DNA from 2 places in the Sporosarcina sp. P25 genome. Region 1 is predicted to be linked to the other one. Evidence: predicted binding sites of a transcription regulator. Region 1 holds the regulator's gene; the other holds the start of a gene.
The links. The regulator LexA, encoded in region 1, represses DNA repair genes until DNA is damaged. The targets are predictions, from matches to a motif close to CGAACATATGTTCG.

Region 1 (10,180 bases):
TTGTGAAATGGCCACATCGCCAAGTGATTTCTTTATCCGGAGAAAAGGGGATTTATATTTCCAAATCGATGTTGTGGAATTATTAGCGACACAAGTAACAAACTATATGGCAAAGTTACTGCATTATACCGACAGCCAGAAAACCATTTATGAAAACGATTTAAAAAATGCGATTGCTGAAGCGAAAGGAAGTGCAGGTTCATGACAGACCAGTGGATAAAGATGCGTGATGGTACTAAAGTGTACAGTACGAGTTATACACCTAAGACCAAGCCAATAGCTCGTGTACATATCATTCACGGATTGGCTGAACATAGCCGTCGCTATGAACGATTTGCACAGTACTTGCTGTCACAAGGGTATGTCGTGACGTTGCATGACCAAAGAGGCCACGGAAAGACAGCCATAGAAAACGGCTATGTCTACGGCTATCTGAGTGACTCTGCTACATTCGACCAATTGGTAGACGATGCATTTGAAGTGAATCAATCCTATCAACTGCAATATCCTGAACTTCCGTTAGTACTCCTTGGACATAGTATGGGTTCGTTCGTTGCAAGGCGCTATATCCAGCTATACGGTTCAACAATAAATCAAGTGATCTTATTAGGTACTGGAACCAATTCTGAGCTCATTGCACATGCTGCGATTGCATTGGCTGCGTATAGAGAAGAGAAGTTCCCTAAAGAGCAACCGGATGAGTTTTTGAATGGTCTGGTCTTTGGTAATTATTCAAAACAATTTCCTAATGAAGGGGAATTTGCATGGTTATCACGCGATGTAGATAGTGTAACTGATTATGAAGTAGATGAGGCATGCGGCTTCGTGCCTACTGCTCAAATGTTCCGCGTGTTGTTAGAAGGATTAAATTCTTTGGAAGCGCCTGAATTCTTGTTGAATATTCCAAATGAACTACCGATTTTATTACTCTCAGGTACAGATGATTTAGTAGGAGACCGTGCTAAAGGAGTTTGGAAAGTAGCCAAACAATTCGATAAAGCCAATCAACAGCAAGTGACTGTTCAGCTCTATGAAGGCGGAAGACATGAGATGCTTCAGGAAACCAACTATAAACATGTGTATACGACTATCGTAGAATGGATGAGACGACATGAATCTACCCGTTGATGTACTAGCAATAGTAGGGCCAACTGCTTCAGGTAAGACAGCGCTTAGTGTAGCGCTTGCAAATTTGTTTGATGGGGAAATCATTAATGGAGATGCCATGCAAGTATACAAAGAATTGGATATCGGCACAGCAAAGATACATCATTCTGAAATGCAAGGAATCCCACATCATTTCTTTGATGTGAAAGAACCAACGGAATCGTTTTCCGTAGCAGAATATCAACTAGCCGTCAGACAATGGATAGCAGATATTCAATCTCGCGGAAAACTACCCATACTTGTCGGTGGTAGCGGAATGTATGTGCAGTCTGTTTTGTTTGATTATCGATTTACAGAACAAGCAGCTGATCCTGAAGTGCGAGCGCGTTTAGAACGAGAACTTGAATCTGAAGGTGCAGATGTATTGCATGCAAGACTTGCAGAATTGGATCTGAAAAGTTCAGAAAAAATACATCCAAATAACCATAGAAGGCTAGTACGTGCGTTAGAAATCCTTGAAGTGACGGGTCAAACAAAACAAGATCATGAACAACAGCAAGGAAATCAACCCATGTATCATTCTTTAATTATTGGATTAGATCTCCCACGACAATTACTGTATGAACGAATCGATCTGCGTGTAGAACAAATGGTTCAAGCGGGATTATTTAATGAAGTACAGCAACTGTGGAATAAAGGAATTCGCCAAACTCAATCAGTACAAGCGATAGGTTATAAAGAACTGATTTCCTATTTTGACGGCCAATTAACAAAAGAGCAAGCAATAGAAGCGGTAAAGAAAAATACACGCAATTACGCAAAAAGGCAGCTAACATATTTCCGTAATAAATTGCCTGTCCAGTGGGTTGATGCTAATCAGCCAGCGGAAGAAATATTTCAAACAACCTGTAAGATAATAAAGGGTTTTAAGAAGTGAGTATGGAATAACTAAATAACAGTGACAAGGAGGCAATTGAATGACACAAGGAAATATGCAAGATACGTTTTTAAATTCTTTACGGAAGAATAACACATTTGTTACGATTTTTTTATTAAATGGTTTTCAGTTAAAGGGTCTAATTAAGTCGTATGATAATTATACGGTGCTGCTGGAAACGGATGGCAAGCAACAACTAATTTATAAGCACGCGATTTCCACGTATTCTCCTGCAAAACCAGTTATTTTAAAAGATGAACTATAAACAGGCGCTTGCCTGTTTTTTTGTTGTCTTTCTTTTAGTATATAGACTTCATCTGGTAAAATAGAATATGACAAAATGAAATGAGGTACTACACATGCAAATTGCACCCATTAATGAAGAATTACTAACTAAATCAAAAGAAGCGGAAGAACTCATCGCGCCGTATGTGAAGACGGTAGAAGAAGTTGCATTTTTTAACCAAAGAAAAGTCTTACAAGCATTCAAAAAAAATCAAGTAAGTGACTTTCATTTATCGGGATCAACAGGTTATGGCTATGACGACAGTGGTCGTGATGTATTGGAACAAGTATATTCGGACGTATTCGGAGCGGAAGACTGTCTTGTAAGAAATCAAATCATTTCCGGAACGCATGCAATTACAATTAGCTTGTTTGGAATATTGCGCCCAGGTGATGAACTTCTATATATTACAGGTAAACCATACGATACGTTGGAGTCTATCATTTCGGGCAAAGGGAAAGATACTGGTTCACTAGAAGATTTTCAAATTTCGTACCAGCATGTTGATTTGAAAGAAAATGGTTCCGTTGATTATGAGAAAGTAAAAAAAACAATCTCATCGAAGACGAAAATCGTAGCGATTCAACGTTCTAAAGGCTATTCAAGCAATCCCTCATTCAGAATCCATGAAATTGAAGCGATTATAAAGGAAGTCCGCAACATGAAAGAGGATGTTGTAATCTTTGTAGATAATTGCTATGGAGAATTCGTTGAAATGAAAGAGCCCGTTGAAGTTGGGGCAGATCTTATGGCAGGCTCACTTATTAAAAATCCAGGTGGCGGACTTGCCAGAACAGGTGGTTACATAGCGGGTAAGAAAGACTTGGTTGAGAAATGTGCATATCGTATGACATCTCCAGGTCTTGGAGCCGAAGCAGGAGCTTCTCTCGATACGTTACTAGAGATGTATCAAGGTTTCTTCTTGGCACCACACGTAGTTAGTCAGGCGGTTAAAGGCGCGTTATTCACATCAGCATTTTTCGGTAGCTTCGGTATGAATACGACACCGCATTACAGTGAGCTTCGAACGGATTTAATTCAATCAGTGAATTTTAGGAATGCGGAACAAATGATTGCATTCTGCCAAATGATTCAGCAAAATTCACCAATCAATGCCCAATATGCACCGGAACCATCCTATATGCCGGGTTATGCTGATGACGTCATCATGGCTGCGGGAACGTTTATTCAAGGCTCCAGTATCGAATTGACAGCTGACGGCCCGATCAGACCGCCATACACAGCATATATTCAAGGCGGATTGACTTATGAGCATGTAAAATCAGCTGTACTAGATTCTATGGAACAGTTACTTGAAAAGAAATTGGTATAAAGAAAAAAGTGTATCAAAACCTCATGTGGTTTTCGATACACTTTTTTCTTTATTAATGAATCATACGGAATACACCAATCACTTTTCCTAAAATAGAAACTTGATCTACAATGATTGGCTCCATGGATGAGTTTTCTGGTTGGAGTCGGAAATAGTCTTTCTCTTTAAAGAAACGTTTGACTGTTGCTTCATCTTCTTCTGTCATAGCTACGACAATTTCACCATTACTTGCGGAGTGCGTTTGTCTGACAATCACGCGGTCTCCGTTTAAAATGCCGGCTTCGATCATGCTATCCCCTACAATCTCCAACATGAAGATTTCCTCTTCTGATGAACCGAATGTATCCGGCAATGGGAAGTACTCTTCAATATTTTCAATCGTTGTAATTGGATTCCCTGCTGTAACTTTACCAATTAACGGTACATGCATAACGCCACTTTTTAACTCGTCCAGTCCTTCAGGATCCAAAATTTCAATGGCGCGTGGTTTTGTCGGGTCCCTACGTATGAAGCCTTTACTTTCGAGTCGTGATAAGTGACCGTGGACCGTAGAACTTGAAGCTAGACCGACAGCTTCTCCAATTTCGCGAACGGAAGGGGGGTACCCTTTTAAACGCACTTCATCTTTTATAAACGCAAGTATTTCTTCTTGTCTCTTTGATATTTTCTTCAACAGATTCACCTCTTCTACTAGTTTGCGAGCAATGGAATACTGAACCACTATTTTGAATATAGTATAACATGTGTTCGATTACTAATCAAACAAAGGTTCTAATTTTACTTGACATAGAATCATATGTTCTCTTATAATTAAGAACAAGTATTCCGAACGTGTATTCTAAAAGCGAAAATTAGAGGAGGAATTATAATGGAGTCTATTAAAGAATTTATTAAAAATAATTATTATTTTGCAGTATTATTAGCAGTTTGTGTATCATTTGCTTGGGTTCAATTCGATAAAATGGCTGAGGAAGATCTCTATATGGAAATCGTTGTTAATGAAGGGGATACACTGTGGCAGTTGGCTTCTAATTACTCACAAGATATACCGACCACCCACTGGATCGAACAGGTACGTTCTTTAAATGAATTACCTACGGATCAAATCGTTTCAGGTGAATTACTGCGGGTGCCTGTTAAAATTAATAAACAAACAGATATTCGAGTAGCTGAAATAGGAGTGGGAACTAAATGATTGAAAAGAGATGTGTAATATACTGCCGAGTGAGTACGGAAAAAGAAACACAAGAACAATCTATTGTAAGGCAGCAAGAAGAACTTGAAAAATTAGCTACTGAGTTATCATATGATTGCGTTGGAATCTATACAGATCGGCAGAGTGGATACGACATGGATCGTGAAGGTCTTCTATCGATGTTGGATCGAATTCAAGACGGTTCAGTGGATGCGGTATTTATTCAAGACGAAACACGATTAGGACGAGGTAATGCAAGAGTCGCAATATTGCATGTAATCGCTAAAAGTGAGACGACTGTGATTACCAATCATTCAAACGGTACGATAGAACTGAATGAAATGGATTCAATGTTATTAGAAATTCTTGCAATCGTGGAAGAATATCAACGCAAACTACATAATGCGAAAATACGTAGAGGGATGAAGCGTGCTGTTGACAAAGGCTATGATCCATCGAAGAATCTGCGAAATATTGACCAAGCATTGGGGCGTGAAAGACTTGAGCTTCCGATAGAAGAAATTGTCTCACTCCGTAACAAAGGTCTCACGTATGAAGAAATTGCAAATGTATTAAATGGATTAGGTCATGCTGTCAGTAAGGCGACGGTTCATAGAAGATATAAAGAGTTTTTAGCTCTGGAACGCTAATAGGTTGCACTTTTCCTCCAGGTTGTTTACATTTTATTAAACGACTAACTTATGGAGGTTTTTAAAGGTGCTCTCAGAAAAGAAAATAAAACGCATAAATGAATTGGCAAATAAAAAGAAAACAACAGGATTATCGATTGAGGAAGCAAAAGAACAGACGCGGCTTAGAAAGGAATACTTGGAAACATTCCGTTCAAGTATGCGTGAAACTATCGAATCTGTCAAAGTAGTGGACCCAGAAGGAAATGACGTAACACCTGAAAAGGTCAAACAAGCTAGAGCCAATTTAAAACCACTAAATTGATGATAGGTAAAGGATTAACATTGTAATTAATTGTGGAATTGACTACACTATAGAAGGAATATGTACTATAAAACACTCATATGAGGCAGGATGGAAAGGATGTACAGCATGACCGAAAAAATCGATCAACTGGCAATAACGACAATCCGAACATTATCAATCGATGCGATTGAAAAAGCAAATTCTGGTCACCCAGGATTACCGATGGGCGCAGCGCCGATGGCTTATACACTATGGACGCAACATTTACACCACAATCCATCAAACCCACAATGGTTCAATCGTGATCGTTTTGTACTTTCAGCAGGACACGGCTCGATGTTACTCTACAGCTTATTACATTTAAGTGGCTATGGTTTAACTATTGATGACTTGAAAAGTTTCAGACAATGGGATTCAAAGACACCTGGACATCCGGAATATGGACATACAGTAGGAGTGGAAGCAACGACTGGACCACTTGGTCAAGGAATTGGTATGTCTGTAGGTATGGCAATGGCTGAAAAACATTTAGCGGCAACGTATAACAAGCCAGGTTTCGATATTGTCGACCACTACACATATGCACTTTGTGGAGATGGTGATTTGATGGAAGGTGTAGCGGCAGAAGCAATCTCCATGGCAGGCCATCTTCAATTAAACAAACTGATCGTACTATATGACAGCAACGACATTTCTCTAGATGGCGATTTGGATATGTCATTCTCCGAAAATATTAGAAAGCGTTTTGAATCATATGGCTGGAATTACGCACGAGTGGAAGACGGCAATGATACAAAAGCTGTTTCTGATGCAATCGAAAAAGCAAAAGGTAATACAGGTGGGCCAACAATCATTGAAGTGAAAACTGTGATCGGCTATGGTTCACCAAACAAATCTGGTAAAGCAGATGCACACGGTGCGCCATTAGGTGAAGATGAAATGGCACTTACGAAAGAGTATTACAAGTGGACATTCGAAGAGGACTTCTACGTTCCAGAAGAAGTCTATGATCGATTTAATTCCGCAACGGACCAACTAGGTGTTCAATCAGAGCAACAATGGAATGATTTATTCGCAAGCTATGAAAACGAGCACAAAGAATTGGCAGCACAGTTTAAACAAGCGATTGCAAATGAACTTCCAACTGATTTAAAAGAACAAATGCCAGTTTATGAAGCGGGTGCTTCTGTAGCGACACGTTCAGCATCAGGTGATTCAATTAATGCATTAGCTAAAGCAGTTCCAGCTTTATTCGGTGGGAGTGCAGACCTTGCAGGTTCGAACAAGACGACGATCAAACATGCCGGTGATTTTACTGTAGACAACTATGCAGGCCGTAATATATGGTTTGGTGTTCGTGAATTCGCGATGGGGACTGCTTTAAACGGCATGACTCTTCACGGCGGAGTGAAAGTATTTGGCGGAACATTCTTCGTGTTTAGCGACTATGTACGTCCTGCTATTCGTCTGTCAGCATTAATGGGCTTACCTGTTACTTATGTCTTCACACATGACAGCGTAGCGGTCGGTGAAGATGGACCTACTCATGAACCTGTTGAGCAATTGGCTTCATTACGTGCAATGCCTGGATTGTCTATCATCCGTCCAGCCGATGGAAACGAAACATCTGCAGCATGGCATATAGCTGCCACTTCAAAAAACACACCAACTGTCTTAGTATTGTCTAGACAAAACCTTGAAGTATTGCCTAATTCACAAGAACTTGCGATGGAAAATGTCTCAAAAGGTGCGTATGTTATATCACCTGCTACTAAAGAGCAAGCGGATGGTTTATTGCTTGCAAGTGGCTCGGAAGTAAGTCTTGCGGTTGAAGCACAGAAAGCTCTTAAAGAGCAAGACATCGACGTCAGTGTCGTCTCCATGCCTTCATGGGATCTATTTGAGAAGCAAGACCAAGTGTATAAAGATTCTGTTCTTCCAAAGAATATCAAGAAGAGAGTGGCGATTGAGATGGGAGCTTCTCTTGGGTGGCATAAATACTCGGGCGATGAAGGAACTGTCATGGCAATCGATACATTCGGTGCAAGTGCGCCAGGCGACTTAGTCATTGAAAAGTATGGCTTTACGGTTGAAAATGTTGTGCATGAAATGAAAAATCTAGTAAATAACTAAATACCCAGCGCACGGCTCCTAGAGTCGTGCGTTTTTTGCGCAGCTTTACGACAATAATAGTGAGGAAGTTTTCCGCAAACTGACACGATTTACTGAGGACAAGTTCTATGATAGACAGTAGGAGGTGTTCGTTATGAGGAAGTATGAAATTTTTAAGATTAAGTCAGCGTATCAATCCTTCATAATGGGTCGTGAACGTTTATTATTTGAGCTACTAACAGTAGGTCCTTCTACGAACTATCAAGAAATTGAATATTTATGTGATCAATTAAATCAAAGAGAACTGGATCATATCATTCAGAATAACTTGGCAAAAAGTTTTGATGAACTGGATTCATACCATAATGAATACCGTTTGACACACTTAATCAAAGGAGAAGTCTTCATCAAAATGGGAACGCATAGTATACAAGTGTATTGCCAAGGATCACGCATGTTGGATCTAGATTTATTTGTAGCGCTCTCTACTTCAACAGATCGTTTTTTTGCCGTGATGAATGAACAGGAAGAATGTGGGTGGCTCAAGCCACTTAAACACTCAGAACGCATGATACTAGAAAATTCGATGATGTAAAAACTTCCGCACAATTTGTGTACAGTCATTGCTATTCACTGCTGCTATGTTGTATAATCCTTCTTGGTAGTATGTAATCGAACTATTTTTATGAGGGGGGTTTGGCAGTAATGACTTTATGGATAGCAATTTTATTGATCGTCGTCGCTTTGATCGGCGGAGTAGCTCTCGGCTTTTTCATAGCACGTAAATATATGATGAATTATTTGAAGGACAATCCGCCAATTAATGAACAAATGTTACGTATGATGATGATGCAGATGGGACAAAAACCTTCACAAAAGAAAATTAACCAAATGATGGCTCAAATGAACAAGGTTCAAGACAAGCCAGCTAAAAAAAAATAAGTAAAACTCCGTGATTAGCAAATTCGCTAGCACGGAGATTTTTTATTTTCTACCATATAGTATTGTCAGGAATATAAACGGAAACGATTCAAAAATCTTTGAACCGTTTGTAGATATTCATCAGGGTTATCATTATACGATTTGGCATGTGCTCCTTTTGCGAAAAGCTTCAACATTTTATCGCCTTCTTTTAATTCATATAACTCTTCCGTCATTTGAGGCAAAATGAAAGTGTCTTCCATGCTGTGAATGAATAACACGGGTTTATCAATAAATTTCATCACTTCACGAGGAGAAACAGCCGCAGAAGTATAGCCATCACGAATCTTTAAAAATAAATTGGCGATTCGTAAACTCATGGACGTTTTAAACGGCATCTCCGTACGAATAATATGCAGTAGTTGCTCTGAGAAATCCGAGAACGGACAATCGGATATATAGAAATCTGCTTCATCTTCATACGTACCTGCGTATAAAAGCGTAGTGGCGGCTCCCATAGATTCTCCGTGGATACCAATTAAAGCGCGCTTACCTACACGTTTACGTACAGCTGTTACAACTTCCTTCAAATCCATTTTTTCATAAAATCCAAAACTTGTTGTTTTTCCACCAGAATCACCATGTCGACGATGATCAAAAATAACAGAATTAAATCCTAAACGTTCAAACAGTCGAGCATATTTGATGGAATTCACTTTGTTCTCCGTTACACCATGGCAAATAACAACTGTTCGCGTTGTATCTAAAGGCCGTAAGAAAATGGCGCGTAAGTTATAGCCGTTAGGTGATGGAATCCAAATATCGTCTTTTCTTACAGTTTCAAACCACTGACGATCAAAACGTTTAGCGATCATCTCGCGCTGTAAAATAACTTCTGAGTCTTTTGTTTTTAAATACATCAGGCGATTGGTTACAAGGATACCGAAAAATGTTAGAAGGGCTGTAATAACACTTGACGTTATACCGATAATATAAACTACTCTACGTTTCAACAAAATCCTCCTTTCTATTTACTTTCTTCTTGTATATAAATTATACATCGCCGTTTCAATAGGACGGGACAGATAAGGTGTAACTACATCTACTGCTGCACATATTTTGTCCATATCAATCCCTGTAGCTATATCGACTGACTGCAATAGGTATAGCACATCCTCCGTCGCGACATTACCTGTAGCGCCAGGCGCAAAGGGACAGCCGCCTAGGCCACCGGCAGACGTTTCAAATCGATCAACGCAGGCTTGCAAAGAGGCGTAAATAGTAGCCAAACCTAATTTACGGGTATCATGGAAATGTGCTGTGATTAAAATGTTCGGAAATTGCTTTTTCAGT
Region 2 (10,180 bases), on a different contig from region 1:
AGAACTGTGTTCCCCCCATCAACTAGACGTTGAAGAACTTCAAGTAACTTAGCAATGTCATGTACATGCAAACCTGTTGTCGGCTCGTCCAAAATATAAAACGATTTACCTGTGGAACGTTTATGCAATTCGGAAGCCAATTTCACACGTTGGGCTTCCCCACCCGACAATGTCGTTGCAGGTTGACCTAATTGAACATAACCTAAACCTACATCAACAATCGTCTGCAATTTACGATGAATTTTCGGGATATTCTCGAAAAACACCACTGCATATTCCACTGTCATCGCCAATACATCCGCAATATTCTTTCCTTTATACTTTACTTCCAGTGTTTCCCGGTTATATCGTTTGCCATGACATACTTCGCACGGTACATATACATCCGGAAGGAAATGCATTTCGATTTTGATGATTCCATCTCCGCGGCATGCTTCACACCGTCCACCCTTGACATTGAAACTAAAGCGGCCTTTTTTATAGCCACGAACTTTCGCTTCATTCGTCATTGCAAAAACATCGCGTATATCGTCAAAGACGCCTGTATACGTAGCGGGATTGGACCGTGGTGTACGACCGATTGGTGATTGATCGATATCGATAATCTTCTCCAAATGTTCCACACCACTGATACTATCGAATTTTCCAGGTCGTTGTTTGGATCGATTCAATTTCTGAGCCAAAGTTTTATGCAAAATATCATTGACCAACGTACTCTTACCTGAACCGGATACTCCAGTGACTGCGATAAATTGGCCGAGAGGGAATTCTGCATCAATATGCTTCAAGTTGTTCTCTGAAGCACCTTTGACGATAATACTTCGCTCATCACGTGCTCTTCGTTCAATCGGAAGTGGAATGAATTTCTTTCCGCTTAAATATTGTCCAGTCAGCGATTTCTTGTTTTTCATGACTTTCGCGGGAGTACCTGCAGCTACCACTTCTCCTCCTGCTACACCAGCGCCAGGACCGATATCAATTAAATAGTCTGCAGCCATCATCGTGTCTTCATCATGTTCTACGACAATCAACGTATTTCCGATATCTCGCATACTTTGGAGCGTGCCAATCAATCTGTCATTATCACGCTGGTGAAGCCCAATGGAAGGTTCATCCAGTATATATAGAACACCCGTCAAACGTGATCCGATTTGTGTAGCTAAACGAATTCGTTGTGCCTCTCCGCCAGATAATGTTCCCGCTGAACGAGATAGATTCAGATAGTCAAGACCGACGTTTACCAAGAAACCTAAACGCTCTTGGATTTCTTTTAGGATCATATCTGCGATTTGCGTGTCTTTCTCAGAAAGAATTAGTTCCTCAAAAAATTTTGTTGTTTCAACAATCGAGCGTTCTGTTATTTTCCCGATATGCTGGCCATTCACTAATACCGATAGTGATTCAGGCTTTAAGCGGTAGCCTGTACAAGTAGGACATGACTTTTCCGTCATATATTTACCCATCTGCTCGCGGATATAGTCTGATGATGTCTCATGATAACGACGTTCAACGTTGCGCAAAACACCTTCGAAATAAATATCACTATCGCGGGTATTACCGAATTCATTTGTATAGCGGAAGCGAATCTTTTCTTTTTTCGATCCTAACATCAGTTTTTCAATGTCCGAGTCAGCTAATTCACTAACCGGTACATCCATTGGGATTTTGTAGTGCTTCGCAATCGTCTTAAGAAGTTCTGGATAATATTGTGAACTCGTTGGCTCCCATGGTGCAATAGCGTGTTCTTTTAGCGTTAGGTCACTATTTGGGATGACTAAGTCTGGATCGACTTCGAGTTTCATACCAAGTCCGTCACATTCAGGACAAGCGCCAAATGGACTGTTGAATGAAAACATGCGCGGCTCCAGTTCGCCAATAGAGAATCCACAAATAGGACACGCGTGGTGTTCACTGAAAAACAGTTCTTCTTCACCGATTACATCGACCAGAACATTACCGTCGGCTAATCGCAAGGCAGATTCCAATGAGTCACTTAAACGTGTTTCAACGCCTTCCTTCATGACAATTCGATCGATGACGATTTCAATCGTATGTTTTTTATTTTTATCTAGCTCTATATTATCATCTAAATCAATCGTTTCACCGTTGACCCGAACACGCACATACCCTTGTCTTTTGATATCTTCAAATAATTTAGCGTGCGTCCCTTTACGTTCTGAAATAATAGGAGCCAAAATTTGAATTCGCGTACGCTCAGGCAACTGAACTACACGATCCACCATCTGTTGAATCGTCTGCGTAGAAATTTCAATGCCATGGTACGGACAATGTGGTTTCCCAACTCTCGCATATAATAAACGCAAGTAGTCATAGATTTCTGTCACTGTTCCTACAGTAGATCGCGGATTTTTACTCGTTGTCTTTTGATCAATGGAAATAGCGGGCGACAGTCCTTCTATTGAATCCACGTCTGGTTTATCCATTTGTCCAAGGAACTGACGCGCATATGCGGATAATGATTCCACATAGCGGCGCTGTCCTTCCGCGTAGATCGTATCAAAAGCCAATGAGGATTTTCCAGACCCCGATAGACCCGTAAGCACTACTAGTTTATCGCGCGGTATCTTCACGGTAATGTCCCTCAGGTTGTTTGCTCTCGCTCCCTGTATTACAAGTTCTTTATTTTTCATGCGGACTCTACCTTTCTGCTTTCAGTTCTAGTACGGTATCGCGTAACTCTGCAGCTCTTTCGAAGTCCAAAGCTTTTGCTGCATCTTTCATTTCCTTTTCCAATTTGGTTAGCAATAAGCCTTTCTCGTCTTTCGATAACTTCTTGCCGTTCGTCACCTTTTGCAAATACGATTCCGTTTCTTCAGCCACTTGAGTGGCACGAATCAATTCACGTATCGGTTTGACAATTGTCGTTGGCGTTATACCATGTTTTTCATTATAAGCTATCTGAATTTCACGACGACGTTCCGTTTCATCAATAGCTTTCCTCATAGAATCTGTTATTTTATCTGCGTACATAATGACGCGTCCTTCTGAGTTACGTGCTGCACGACCAATTGTCTGGATCAACGCACGTTCCGAACGCAAGAATCCTTCTTTATCCGCATCCAAAATCGTGACTAATGAAACTTCTGGGATGTCGATGCCTTCACGCAGCAAGTTGATTCCGATCAGTACGTCATACGTTCCGACACGCAACTCACGAATAATTTCTGTCCGTTCCAATGTCTTGACGTCCGAATGGAGATACTGCACTTTAATCCCAATATCTTTTAAATAATCCGTCAAATCTTCTGACATTTTTTTCGTGAGAGTTGTAATCAAGACACGTTCATTTCGCTCGATTCGAAGATGTATTTCATCCAATAAGTCATCAATTTGTCCTTCAATTGGACGCACTTCAATGATTGGATCAAGTAATCCTGTAGGACGTATAATCTGTTCTACCATCACGTCCGTATGCTCAATTTCATAAGGGCCTGGAGTAGCTGAAATATACATCGCCTGTCGAATATGCTTTTCAAATTCTTCGAACATTAATGGACGGTTGTCCAATGCGGACGGCAAGCGGAAACCATGCTCCACCAATACCTTTTTACGCGCTTGGTCTCCATTGTACATACCGCGAATCTGTGGCAACGATACGTGACTCTCATCTACGACAATCAAAAAGTCGTCAGGGAAATAATCCAGCAACGTATAAGGAGTTGCACCTGCTTCACGCAACGTCAAATGCCTAGAATAGTTCTCAATACCGGAACAGAAGCCCATCTCCCGCATCATTTCTAGATCATAGCGCGTCCGTTGTTCCAAGCGTTGCGCTTCCAATAACTTATCGTTATCACGTAAATATTTCAGCTGTTCTTCCAATTCTATTTCAATATTCTCAATCGCTTTTAATAGCTTTTCTTCGCGTGTAACGAAGTGAGATCCAGGGAAAATAGCTACGTGATCACGATCACCGATGACTTCACCCGTTAAGGCATCCACTTCACGGATTCGTTCAATTTCATCTCCGAAAAACTCGAGACGTATACAACGCTCGTCACGTGCCACCGGGAAGACTTCGACTACATCGCCTCTAACACGGAACGTCCCACGTGTGAAATTAATATCATTGCGTTCGTACTGAATGTCCACTAGCGTACGCAAAAGTTGATTACGCGGTATTTCCATTCCCTTGCGCAATGAAAAAACCATGTCATTATATTCTTCTGGTGAACCCAGACCGTAAATACACGAAACGGATGCCACAATTAATACATCATTTCGTTCGAATAAAGCACTCGTTGCGGAGTGGCGAAGTTTATCGATTTCATCATTGATCGATGAATCTTTTTCAATGAAAGTATCGGTTTGCGGTACATACGCTTCCGGTTGATAAAAGTCATAGAAGCTGACAAAGTATTCTACTGCATTATCTGGGAAAAACTCTTTGAACTCGCTATATAATTGGCCAGCCAACGTTTTATTGTGGGCGATGACCAGTGTAGGTTTATTGATCTCCGTCAGTACATTAGAAACAGTAAATGTTTTACCCGTTCCCGTTGCACCAAGTAATGTTTGATGTTTCTTACCTTCTTTTATGCCGTTAACAAGGCTGTTGATCGCTTTTGGCTGATCTCCTTGCGGCGTATATGGTGCTTGCAATTGAAATGTTTCGTTCAAATGGTTCCACTCCTCTTCTTAAACACCTGTCCTTCTATTTTACCACAACTACTGTTTTTTCTAAAGAAATAACGAACGTACGTTTTAAGCCAACTCTCTATGTACTTTATTGTACCCTTGTACTTTGGGAAAGAAACTTACAGCTAGGACATTCTATACAATAAAAAACACTGCCAGGATTTTTCCCTAGCAGTGTCTATGAATAAATTAAATTAGTTGGTTTTAAGTTCATATCCATGTTCTTGTGACATGTCGAGTAATTGTTGTGTATACAGGTCGAATGCTTCTTTGTCATTTTGATCTAGCGCATCGTCAATCAATAGCATGATTCGCGATTGTGTTTGTTCCCAATGAATGTGTTGTAGAAACAGATCCCAATAGATTTCGTTCAGCAGCTTTTCTGCTTGGAGAGAAGTGCTATTACTACCTACCGCTTTCAAAAATTCAGCATATGAGTTGTTATTATTCATCTCTCTCACCCCTGATACCTTTTAGTAATTATATATGCAATGGAATACAAATTGCAACCATTAATCTAACTATTCGAACTTTTGAATTATCTTAATGTAGTTAGAAAAATATTTACTAGGTACATATATTCAGCCAACATGGAGACAAAAATTAAATTACTGACTTAAGTACAACTTCACTATTGCGTATCGTCATATTTCTTTCATTTGCTCTTTGGTCAATCGAATCGTCGCTTCACCTATAATGAGTGCTATAGCCGCGATTAGGAGTGGTGTGACACTTAGTCCATACAACGGTAATGCCGCCAGTAATAGAATAATTGCTTGTAGCCAAATTAACTTTCGGACTAATGAACGGACTGCTTTGATTTGAGATTTTTCATGTTCTTCAGGATACAGCTGATCCATAGTGAACTCGTCGCCACCTTCAAGTGCCAATATTAACTGAACAGCAGTCGCAAATGCCAAAGCCCCTACAAAGATGAACGATACAATCGGTAACGGTATTAAGAACGCACCCAATGCAGCCAACGCCGTTAATCTAACCCACAACCAAAATGTATCATCTGTACGAATGAATGTCCTGACGATTAAGTACTTTTGTACATCCTTGCGCATGAACGTAGAACGTTTCATAGCCATCTTTAACCAGCTACGCTTACTCACTGATCCAACCAGATGCGGAACTTCCGTAAAGTAATTCGCAAATCGATAGAAACGCATCATACGATTTTGCTCCAATTCAATAAACTGCTCATACGGAAACGGATAATGTGTAGCTTGTTTTTCCCAAAACTTCGCATAGAGCATGGCGATAAGAATTCCGATAAAGATTGTCACTGTACTCCATGTAAGCGCAAATTGAATCGTGAGAAATGTGAAAACCAGTCGCAGAACACGATCCGGCCAAACGAAAGCATGATTCGCAATACGGACGTTGTATTCAGTCCTTACAAACAAGCCTTTAAAGGCAACGATCATCAACATAATGAGTATATAATCAGTGCCCGTCCCCACTTCTGTTGCCTTCAACAATGGCAATGCAATGACCATAGCAATCAATGGCAAAGGAAGTTGTGAAAACGACGACCAAGTGATCGAGCGTCTCATATAGCTCGGCAATTGATTTTCTAATGGTAGAAAAAAAACAATATCTGCCGGCTTTAGTAACGTGGTCGGTGCAGCTTTCATTAACAAGAGCGCAATAACTACGGATACGATGAAGACAGAAGGGAACGAAACAGGCACTTCTTTCAACCACTCACTATATGCATAGCCCCCGGCTCCAATGGCGAACATGAAAACGATAGCCAAATGTCCAGTGAATACATAGCGCATATATTTCTGTAGTTCATTGATGTAATGGAAGAACCGCTGTCCCCAGATTTCATGCATGTTGTTCATAGTCAGTTTCCTCAGTCATTGCAATATATAAGTCATCAAGTGTTGCATCTGGTCGTCCGAACGCTTTGCGCAAGTCGTCCATCGTCCCATTCGCACGTACTCGCCCTTCGTGCAATAAAATAATACGATCACAATACTTCTCAGCCGTCGCCAATACGTGAGTCGACATCAAAATAGAAGCACCCGCATTTTTTCGTTCAATGATTTGATCAAGCAAAGCGCGAATCGCCAACGGATCTAATCCGACGAATGGCTCATCGATAATATATAATTTCGGTTCCACCAAAAAAGCACACATGATCATCACTTTCTGCCGCATACCTTTAGAAAAGTGAGCCGGAAACCACTTTAAACGTTTTTCCATACGGAACTCTTTTAGTAATTGTTCGGTACGTATTTCAAATTGTTGCTTGTCCAGTCCATATGCCATCGCAGTCAGTTCCAAATGTTCTTGTAATGTAAGTTCTTCGTATAATACCGGTGTCTCTGGAATATAACTGAATGATTGGCGGTAATGTTCTTTATCACTAAACGTCGCCCCGTCAATTTTGATTATTCCTTCAAGCGGATTCATCACACCGATAATATGTTTAATTGTCGTACTTTTTCCTGCGCCATTTAGACCGATTAATCCGACCAGTTCCCCCTCTTCTAGCTGAAATGAAAGGTCATGTAAAACAGGCTTGCGCGTATAACCACCCGTAACGTGTTCTAGTTCTAGGATTGCCATTATATTTCCCCCTATCTTCTGTTATTATTTTAGCAAAGAAATTGTAAAATTGCTTTATCCGCCTTCGTTAACTATCTGAAAATATGCTACAATACATCCAAACATGAAAGGATGTGTAGAAATGACCTCATGTATTTTCTGCAAGATTGTAGAAGGAACGATTCCAGGAGAAAAAATCTACGAAGATGATCACGTTATCGCCTTTATGGATATTATGCCTGTCACGAAAGGACACGTACTCCTAATTCCAAAAACACATCGTGAAAATGTGTATGAATTAACTGAAGATGAAGCTGCGAATCTATTTAAAGTGGCGCCAAAAATCGCTAATGCACTAAAAGAAGAATTTCAACCGTGCGGGATGAACTTATTACAAAACAACGGATCTTTCGCAGGTCAATCAGTCTATCATTTCCATATGCATTTAATTCCACGCTATGATAAATCAGATGGCCTGAAAGTAGAATTCGATACAAAAGTAGAGCAGTTCCCAATGGACGTAGTATCTGAATTGGCTACGAATATTTCAAGACATCTGCAAGAATAACACGCGGAAGTTGTAGGCAGAAGAGTATAGTGTTTTTCTTCATCACCCGAAATGAGACCTACTTTTCTGTCCACTTCTCCAAACCATTAGAATAAAACTTTCGACAGTATAATATTTCATTCATTTTCTTGCTCAACTACGTACTAACATGCTTTAATAAAATAATAACTATACAAAAGGAGTGTTCTCTATTATGAAAGCGTCCACATTCTTTATTGGTCTGGCGGCAGGTGCTGTCACTTCTGCGGTAACTGTTCTATATTCTACACCAAAAGCGGGAAGTGAACTGCGTGACAGCGTCAAAAATGCATCACTTGAATTGAAGGATAAGTTGAAAGACGTCAAAGGGCAAGTTGCCGATCTGAAAGATTCTGTAACCGACCTAACAAAAGAAGCAAAAGAGCTTGTACCAGAGACTGTTGAAGAAATGAAAGTTTCTGTAGCGGACTGGAAACGCTCGACCGAACATAATAAGAAGCGATTAGAGAAAGAAATTTCTGCTATTCAAACCGCATTGGATGATCTTGAAAAATCAATTGGTGCCCGCTAACGCGTTTTCATTTAGGCATCAGTTGTTCACTTGCTAATCTTTGAGTGCGTACCCATAGTAAAACAGCTCAGAAATAGTTGTATTCTATGGGCATATACACTCAAACTGATTTATTTTACTATTCCGTCTTTTTTATTTGTTGTTTTTTTGGTATAATAAATAAAATGACTGAAAGAAAGCAGGTGTCTCGATGGCCGATCAACATATTTCACGTAAAGACGCCATGATCTTCAACCAGCGTGTAGCCCAAATGTCCAAGGCATTATGGAAAGCTGTAGAGAAGGATTGGCAACAATGGATTAAACCGTATGAACTCAATATTAATGAACATCATATTTTATGGATCGCCTACCATTTGGAAGGCGCCACAATTTCAGACATCGCGAAGTTTGGCGTAATGCATGTCTCAACCGCCTTTAACTTCTCAAAAAAGTTGGAACAGCGCCAACTTTTGTATTTCTCAAAAAAGAAGATGACCGACGCAATACATATGTGACGGTTTCAGAAGAAGGCAAAGCATTACTTATCCAGATGAATGAAAATTACCATAATGAAGATTACAGCGTACTTCAGGGTTCTCTTCCCATTCGTGATATTTATGGAAAATTCCCTGAATTCCTAGAAGTCATGTCAGTATTGCGCAACATTTATGGAGATGATTTTATGGACATTTTCGAACGTGGTTTTCAGAACATTGAGAAGACATATGTCGATTCAAGTGATTACCTTATAAAATCTAAAGTAGAGTCATAATTACCTGCTCTTTACACGGTTTAGTTTTTTCCTTTTGATCACAAATTCTGCTATGATAGAAAAGAAGCAGAAAGAGGAGGTCTAAAATGGTTATTGCGATTACCATTCTATTTTCATTGTTCTACTTATATCAAATTAATAAAATGACATTTGCTCTTTGCCAATCTAGAGAGATTCCAGAAGAAAAGCAGCCAAAGATTTATCGCACTGTAAATATTCTGATCACAATCCTTATTTTATCCTTATATGTAGAAGTGTTCTTTAGCGCCTGACACTATGTATGCCCGCCCCCATTGCTGGAGGCAGGGCTTTTTTTAATACAAGTATGCTGCGCCGACGATGATCAACAAAATGAACAAAACAACAATTAAAGCAAAGCCTGATGAACCTGATCCGCCCTGTGTGTAACCGCTCATGAAGGCACCCCCTTTCACATTGTATCTTATGCGAATGTAGAAAAAAGCGGTTGGGCAATTTCAAATGAATGGAACCTTTTTGTTTTTTATACGTTATATGATATAGTGTTTACTTGAAGAATATACAGAATCTATACTTAGATTAGGGGAGTTAATTACATGAAAAAGAAGATGTTAGCATTTACACTTGCAGCTTCGGTTGCAGCTTTATCCGCTTGTTCTGGCGGCGATGAAAAGGTTATGACGTCCAAAGCAGGAGATGTAACGAAAGATGAGTTTTATCAAGAAATGAAAACATCTGTCGGTGAACAAGCTCTACAAATGATCATCTTAGAAAAGGTTCTGGATGATAAGTATAATGTAGACGATAAGCAAGTAGATGCAGAATTTGATAAAAACAAAGAACAACTCGGTGAAAACTTCGAAGCTTTCTTAGCTCAACAAGGTCAAACACCTGAGAGCTTCAAGAAAATGATTCGTTTGAATAAATTGCAGGAAGCTGCATTGACTGACGGCATTGAAGTTTCTGACGAAGAGTTGAACAAGCGCCTTGAGGAATCACAATCAGAAATCAACGCTCGTCATATCTTAGTTGAAGATGAAAAGACAGCTAAGGAAGTAAAAGAAAAGTTGGATAAAGGAGAAGACTTTGCGAAAGTAGCAAAAGAA

Region 2: the regulator LexA is predicted to act here: its motif matches at 4,714-4,727, upstream of uvrB (excinuclease ABC subunit UvrB).

What each region holds. Positions count from the first base shown of each region.
Region 1 covers NZ_PDYV01000003.1:204,511-214,690, reverse strand. The annotation lists gene CSV70_RS04475 (glycerol-3-phosphate dehydrogenase/oxidase) at 1-205, shown strand, start outside; gene CSV70_RS04470 (alpha/beta fold hydrolase) at 202-1,128, shown strand; gene miaA (tRNA (adenosine(37)-N6)-dimethylallyltransferase MiaA) at 1,112-2,044, shown strand; gene hfq (RNA chaperone Hfq) at 2,085-2,309, shown strand; gene CSV70_RS04455 (methionine gamma-lyase family protein) at 2,404-3,663, shown strand; gene lexA (transcriptional repressor LexA) at 3,716-4,336, opposite strand; gene yneA (cell division suppressor protein YneA) at 4,532-4,858, shown strand; gene CSV70_RS04440 (YneB family resolvase-like protein) at 4,855-5,508, shown strand; gene CSV70_RS04435 (DUF896 domain-containing protein) at 5,576-5,812, shown strand; gene tkt (transketolase) at 5,921-7,927, shown strand; gene sirA (sporulation inhibitor of replication protein SirA) at 8,061-8,501, shown strand; gene CSV70_RS04420 (YneF family protein) at 8,612-8,848, shown strand; gene CSV70_RS04415 (alpha/beta hydrolase) at 8,914-9,840, opposite strand; gene CSV70_RS04410 (hydroxymethylglutaryl-CoA lyase) at 9,859-10,180, opposite strand, start outside.
Region 2 covers NZ_PDYV01000008.1:106,775-116,954, forward strand. The annotation lists gene uvrA (excinuclease ABC subunit UvrA) at 1-2,651, opposite strand, end outside; gene uvrB (excinuclease ABC subunit UvrB) at 2,659-4,641, opposite strand; gene CSV70_RS09095 (IDEAL domain-containing protein) at 4,854-5,111, opposite strand; gene CSV70_RS09100 (ABC transporter permease) at 5,304-6,515, opposite strand; gene CSV70_RS09105 (ABC transporter ATP-binding protein) at 6,499-7,245, opposite strand; gene CSV70_RS09110 (HIT family protein) at 7,367-7,792, shown strand; gene CSV70_RS09115 (YtxH domain-containing protein) at 7,986-8,342, shown strand; partial or broken gene CSV70_RS09120 (HTH-type transcriptional regulator Hpr) at 8,533-9,095, shown strand; gene CSV70_RS09125 (hypothetical protein) at 9,182-9,367, shown strand; gene CSV70_RS09130 (YjcZ family sporulation protein) at 9,410-9,511, opposite strand; gene CSV70_RS09135 (peptidylprolyl isomerase) at 9,671-10,180, shown strand, end outside.